DNA from 2 places in the Mycobacterium saskatchewanense genome. Region 1 is predicted to be linked to the other one. Evidence: predicted binding sites of a transcription regulator. Region 1 holds the regulator's gene; the other holds the start of a gene.
The links. The regulator HspR, encoded in region 1, represses chaperone genes until heat shock. The targets are predictions, from matches to a motif close to ANNTGAGTNNNNNNNACTCANNT.
Positions count from the first base shown of each region.

Region 1 (3,368 bases):
GGTGCACCTGTTCTACGGCGCCCGCTACCGCTGCGAGCTTCACGACCTGCCCACCCTGTGGCAGGTGGCGTCGCACAACCCGTGGCTCTCGGTGTCGCCGGTCTCGGAATACGCCCGCGACCCCGCGTGGGCCGCCGACTACCCCGACGTCACCCCGCCGCGCGGCCTGCACGTGCACCAGACCGGGCGGCTGCCCGAGGTGGTGACCAAGTACGGCGGCTGGGGCGACCGGCAGATCCTGATCTGCGGCGGCCCAGCCATGGTCTGCGCCACCAAGGCCGCCCTGATCGCCAAAGGTGCACCGCCCGAACACATTCAGCACGACCCCCTGTGGAGGTAGGCAATGGACGTCGTCACGCTGACCGACCCGGCGTCGGAGGTGGCCGCGCAATTCGTCCCGACCGCGGGCATGATCGGCACCTCGCTCACCGACGCCGGCGCGCAGCTGCTCGGGCAACGCCGCGGGCTGGACGCCTACCGCACGGCGGGCAAGACGATGGGCATCCCGATCCTCTACCCGTGGGCGAATCGGCTGGGCGCCAACACGTATACCGCGCAGGGCGTGACGGTGGAGCTGACGCCGGGCCGCAACGGGGTCCGCGCGGACCCCAACGGGCTGCCGATTCACGGCGTGCTGGCCGCCTACCCGGGCTGGCGGGTGACGGCGGAGTCGGGCAACGAGCTGACCGCCGAGCTGGACTTCGGGGCCGACCCGCAACTGCTGGCCAGTTTCCCCTATTCGCACCTGCTGACGGTGGCCGTGCGACTGGCGGAGCGGGCGTTGACCATTCGCACCACGATCACCGCGACGGGCGAACACGCCGTGCCGCTGTGCTTCGGGTTTCACCCGTACCTACAACTCCCCGGCCTGCCGCGCCGTGAGTGGGTGATCGAGACGCCGCCCCTGCGGCATCTGGGGCTCGACGAGCGCGGCCTGCCCACCGGCGAGTCGCAAGCCCAGGAACCCATGCGGGAAGCCTTGGGCGACAAGGCTTTCGATGACGCCTACGACGGGGTCGACGAGGGCGCGGTGTTCGCCGTGTCCGGCGGCGGCCGGCGCCTCGAGGTCCACTTCGATCGCGGGTATCCCGCCACGCAGATCTTCGCTCCGCCCGGCGAGGACCTGGTGTGCTTCGAGCCGATGACCGCGCCCACCGACGCGTTGCGCCGGGGCGGCTACCGGTGCGCGCCGCCGGGCGAGCCGGCGATCACCCAATTCTCGATCCGCGTGTGATCGCCTAGCGCGCGCGGCGCGGCTGCCACACGACGAGCGCGGTGCTCTTGGGCACCACCGCGAGGTCGCGGCGCTGGGCGGCCCGCACCTGCGCCAACTCCTCGGTCAGCTCCTTGACCCGCGACTGCAGCGCCTCGACCTGATTGGTCAGCTCGATGATGCGCTTGATGCCGGCCAGGTTGACGCCCTCGTCCTGGGACAGCCTCTGCACCTCGCGCAGCAGGTCGACGTCGTGCTCCGAATAGCGCCGTCCCCCACCGGAAGTGCGGCGCGGGCTGACCAGGCCGAGGCGGTCATAGGTGCGCAGGGTCTGCGCGTGCATGCCGGCCAGTTCCGCCGCCACCGAAATCAGGAAGGTGCGGGACTCTTCCCGGTCCGAGTCTCTGCGGTTCCCTGCCATCAGCGATTACCCGCCCATCCCGCTCGCGGATCGAAACCACTGGCCCGCTCGGCGGCCGCGTAGGCCTCCAGGGCCTCCTGCGCGGCGCCCTCCACGTTGGGCGGCACCGCCACCTTCACGGTGACCAGCAGGTCCCCGCTGCCCCCGCTGCGCTTGGGCACGCCGCGGCCGCGGACCCGCAGGATGCGGCCGTCGGCGGTGCCCTTGGGCACCCGGACCCCGACCTTGCCGTCCAGCGTCGGCACCGAAAGCGTTGTGCCCAAAGCCAATTCGGTGAAGCTGACCGGAACGGTCACCGTCAGGTCGTCACCGTCGCGGCCGAAGACCTTGTCGGGCCGGACGTGCACCGTCACGTACAGGTCGCCGGACGGGGCACCGCGCAGGCCGGCTTCGCCCTGACCGGGCAGCCGGATGCGCTGCCCGTCCTCGACGCCGGGCGGAATGCGCACGTTGATGGTGCGCGTGCGGGTGGTCACGCCGGTGCCCTTGCACTCGTCGCAGGGGTGCTCGATGATCGAGCCGCTGCCCCGGCAGTCGGTGCACGGTTCGGAGAAGCCGAACGCACCCTGATTGCGGTTGATCACGCCGGAACCGTTGCAGCTCGGGCACACCTTCGGGCTGGTGCCCGGACGCGCGCCACTACCGTGACAGTTGGTGCACGGCGCCGGGCTGGTCAGCCGCAGCGGCATCGCGACACCCTTGGCGGCCTCGACGAAGTCCAGCTGTGTCTCGGTCTCCAGGTCGTTGCCGCGCCGCGGCCGGCTGGGACGGGTCCCGGCGCCCCGGCCGAACAGGCCGCCGAACAGGTCGCCGATGTTGGCCCCGCCGCTTCGCCCGGCGGCGTCGAACAGGTCGTTCAGGTTGAACTCGGCACCGTCACCGCCGAACCCGCCGAAGCCGCCACCGCCGTCGAACCGGCGGCCGCCACCGAAGCGGCCGCCGGCGAACAGCCGACGCGTCTCGTCGTACTCCTTGCGCTTGGCCGGGTCCGACAACACGTTGTGCGCCTCGGACACGGCCTTGAACCGTTCGCCCGCGGCGGGGTTGTCGGGGTTGGCGTCGGGGTGCAGGTCGCGCGCCAGCTTGCGGTAGGCGCGCTTGATCTCCTCCGGGCTGGCGTCGGAGGAGACGCCCAGCTCCTTATAGAAGTCCTTTTCGACCCATTCACGCTGGGCCATGTCGCGTCACCCCCTCTCACCTTTCTGTTGTCATGTTGTGCTGATTGTGTGGTCTAGTCACCTGGGCTGCCGGCTTTATCGTCCGATTCGCCCCGTTTCGTGTCGGCCGCGGTGGCCGCGCCGGCGTCACCAACCGTGTCGACGACGGCGACCAGCGCGTGGCGCAGCACCTGCTCGCCGAGCTTGTAGCCCTGCCGCATGACCGTGCCGATCACCGGCCGCGACCCTTCGCCACCATCGCCCTCGTGCTGGACGGCCTCGTGCAGTACCGGGTCGAAGTCCTCGCCCTCGGCGCCGAACGACGTGAGGCCGAGGCCGGTCACGACGCTCATCAGCTTGTCCGCCACCGCCTTCAGCGGGCTGGAGTCGAGGTCGCCGTGCCGGCGCGCGCGATCGAGATCGTCGAGCACGCCCAGCAATTCGTTGACGACCGCGGCCTTGGCCCGGTCCGCCGCCGCCTGCTGGTCGCGCAGCGCCCGCTTGCGGTAGTTGGCGAAGTCGGCCTGGACCCGCTGCAGGTCGGCGGTCAGCTCGGCGACCTTGGTGCCCGCCTCTG
Region 1 covers NZ_AP022573.1:4,296,055-4,299,422, forward strand. The annotation lists gene G6N56_RS20210 (FAD-binding oxidoreductase) at 1-340, shown strand, start outside; gene G6N56_RS20215 (aldose 1-epimerase) at 344-1,234, shown strand; gene G6N56_RS20220 (heat shock protein transcriptional repressor HspR) at 1,239-1,634, opposite strand; gene dnaJ (molecular chaperone DnaJ) at 1,634-2,812, opposite strand; gene grpE (nucleotide exchange factor GrpE) at 2,866-3,368, opposite strand, start outside.

Region 2 (3,368 bases), 2.5 Mb from region 1:
CAACCAGCGGCGGTTAGACGACGAGTGCCCAAGGTGCGCGACTTCGCGCCGTTGATTCACTTCAAGCGACCCGAGTTCGACGCGACCAAGCGCCGCCTCGACGCCGCGTACACCATCGACGACCTGCGCCGCATTGCCAAGCGCCGCACCCCAAAGGCGGCCTTCGATTACACCGACGGCGCCGCCGAGGAGGAGCTGTCGATCGCGCGCGCCCGGCAGGCGTTTCTGGACATCGAATTTCACCCGACGATCCTTCGTGACGTCACCAACGTGACCGCCGGCTGGAACGTCCTGGGCGAACCGGTCGTCCTGCCGTTCGGCATCGCGCCGACGGGATTCACCAGACTGATGCAGACCGAGGGCGAGATCGCCGGCGCAGCCGCGGCGGCCCGGGCCGGGATCCCGTTCTCGCTGTCCACCCTGGGGACCACCGCGATCGAAGACCTGGTGACCGCGGTACCGCAGGGCAGGAAGTGGTTTCAGATGTACATGTGGCGCGACCGCGACCGGTCGATCGCGCTCGTGCAGCGCGCGGCGGCCGCCGGCTTCGACACCCTGCTGGTCACGGTCGACGTCCCGTCCGGCGGGGCGCGGCTGCGCGACAACCGCAACGGCATGACGATCCCGCCCGCCCTCACGCTGCGCACCGTGCTCGACGCCGTGCCGCACCCGAAGTGGTGGTTCGACCTGTTGACCACCGAACCGCTGTCGTTCGCGTCCCTGGACCGCTGGCCGGGCACCGTCGCCGAATACCTGAGCACGATGTTCGACCCCAGTGTCACCTTCGACGACCTCGAATGGATCAAGTCCCACTGGCCCGGCAAGCTCGTCGTCAAGGGGATCCAGACGCTGGAGGATGCCCGCGCCGTCGTCGAGCGCGGCGTCGACGGCATCGTCCTGTCGAACCACGGCGGTCGTCAGCTGGACCGGGCGCCGGTGCCGTTCCACCTGTTGCCGGCGGTCGCTCGTGAACTCGGGAAGGACACCGAGATCTTGCTGGACACCGGCATCATGGCCGGGGCGGACATCGTGGCCGCGATCGCGCTGGGCGCGCGGTTCACGCTCGTCGGGCGGGCATACCTGTACGGGCTGATGGCCGGCGGCGAGGCGGGGGTGACCCGCGCGATCCAGATCCTCGAAGAGGGCGTGATCCGCACGATGCGGCTGCTCGGCGTGACCTGCCTCGAGGAGCTGACGCCCAAGCACGTGACGCAGCTGCGGCGATGGGGGCCCGTTTCGCCGCCGGAATGACGCCTCGATAACGCCTCTGACACGCCGGTGAGGACGAGATTGCCGCCAGGGCTGCGGTGAGGGCGCCGCCTGAACGACCATGTAAGCAATTTCGGCGGCTTGCCGAGATGGCGGCACGGGAACAAACCGGCGTCCGGCTAGGTTAAGCGCATCAGACTCAACTTTTGGAGGACTGATGGCTGAAGCCAAATCGGTGCCGGTGCTGTTTGTTACCGACACCATCGTGCTGCCCGGGATGGTGGTCCCGATCGCGCTCGACGACGCAGCGCGGGCGGCGATCGACGCCGCAAAGGCCAGCGAATCGGGGCAGCTGCTCATCGCGCCCCGCCTGGACGACCGCTACCCCACGCACGGCGTGATCGCGAAGATCCTGCAGGTCGGGCGTATGCCGGGCGGCGGCACCGCTGCCGTCGTGCGCGGCGAGCGCCGGGCGCAGATCGGCGCGGGAGCGTCGGGTCCCGGTGCGGCGCTGTGGGTGGAGGTGACCGAGGTCGCCGACACGGTGCCGACCGACGAGGTCAAGGCGCTGGCCGCGGAGTACCGCAAGCTGCTGCTGGCCATGCTGCAGCGGCGCGAGGCCTGGGAGATCGTCGACTACGTCAACGGCCTGACCGACCCGTCGGCGCTGGCGGACACTTCCGGCTACGCGTCCTACCTCAGCAGCGCGCAGAAGCGGCAGCTGCTGGAAACCACCGACGTCGCCGAGCGGCTGCGGGCGCTGATCGACTGGACCAGCGATCACTTGGCCGAGGTCGAGGTCAACGACAAGATCGCCGAGGACGTCCGCGAGGGCATGGAGAAGACGCAGAAGGAATTCCTGCTGCGCCAGCAGCTGGCCGCGATCCGCAAGGAGCTCGGTGAGGGCGAACCGGACGGTTCCGAGGACTATCGGGCCCGCGTCGAGGCGGCCGACCTGCCCGACAAGGTGCGGGAGGCGGCGCTGCGCGAGGTCGGGAAGCTGGAACGCTCCAGTGACCAGAGCCCCGAGAGCGGCTGGATCCGCACGTGGCTGGACACCGTGCTCGACCTGCCGTGGAACGTGCGGACCGAGGACTCGACCGACCTGAAGGCCGCGCGCGAGGTCCTCGACGCCGACCACCACGGGCTGGACGACGTCAAGGACCGGATCGTCGAATACCTGGCCGTGCGCACCCGACGCGCGCAGCGCGGGCTGCAGGTCGTCGGCGGTCGCGGCTCAGGTGCGGTGATGGTCCTGGCCGGTCCCCCCGGGGTCGGCAAGACGTCGCTGGGTGAGAGCGTGGCCCGGGCGCTGGGCCGCAAGTTCGTGCGCGTGGCCCTGGGCGGCGTGCGCGACGAGGCAGAAATCCGCGGGCATCGGCGCACCTACGTGGGCGCGCTGCCGGGCCGGATCGTGCGCGCGGTCGGCGAGGCGGGAACGATGAACCCCGTCGTGCTGCTCGACGAGATCGACAAGGTCGGTTCGGACTACCGCGGCGACCCGTCGGCCGCCCTGCTCGAGGTTCTGGACCCCGCGCAGAACCACACGTTCCGCGACCACTACCTGGATCTGGACCTCGACCTGTCCGACGTCGTGTTCCTGGCCACCGCGAACGTCATCGAGAACATCCCGTCGGCGCTGCTGGACCGCATGGAGCTCGTGCAGATCGACGGCTACACCGAGGACGACAAGGTCGCCATCGCCCGGGACTACCTGCTGCCGCGGCAGCGGGAGCGGGCGGCGCTGACCGACGACGAGGTCGTCGTCACCGACGCCGCCCTGCGCAAGATCGCCGCGGACTACACCCGCGAGCCAGGAGTGCGGCAGTTCGAGCGGCTGCTGGCCAAGGCGCTGCGCAAGGTGACCACCAAGTTGGCGGACGGTGCCGGACCGATCACGGTCGACGAGCCCGACCTGGTCGGCTACCTGGGCCGCCCGCGGTTCACCCCCGAATCGGCCGAACGCACGGCCGTGCCGGGCGTGGCCACCGGCCTGGCCGTCACGGGCCTGGGCGGCGACGTCCTCTACATCGAGGCTGGGGCGACCGACGGCGAGCCGGGGCTGCAACTGACCGGGCAGCTGGGCGACGTCATGAAGGAGTCGGCGCAGATCGCGCTGTCCTACGTGCGCTCGCACGCCGCGGAGCTCGGTGTCGACC
Region 2 covers NZ_AP022573.1:802,771-806,138, reverse strand. The annotation lists gene G6N56_RS03605 (alpha-hydroxy acid oxidase) at 1-1,251, shown strand, start outside; gene lon (endopeptidase La) at 1,427-3,368, shown strand, end outside.
Region 2: a site for HspR is predicted at 1,392-1,414, ahead of lon (endopeptidase La). Genes of this name have one in related genera too.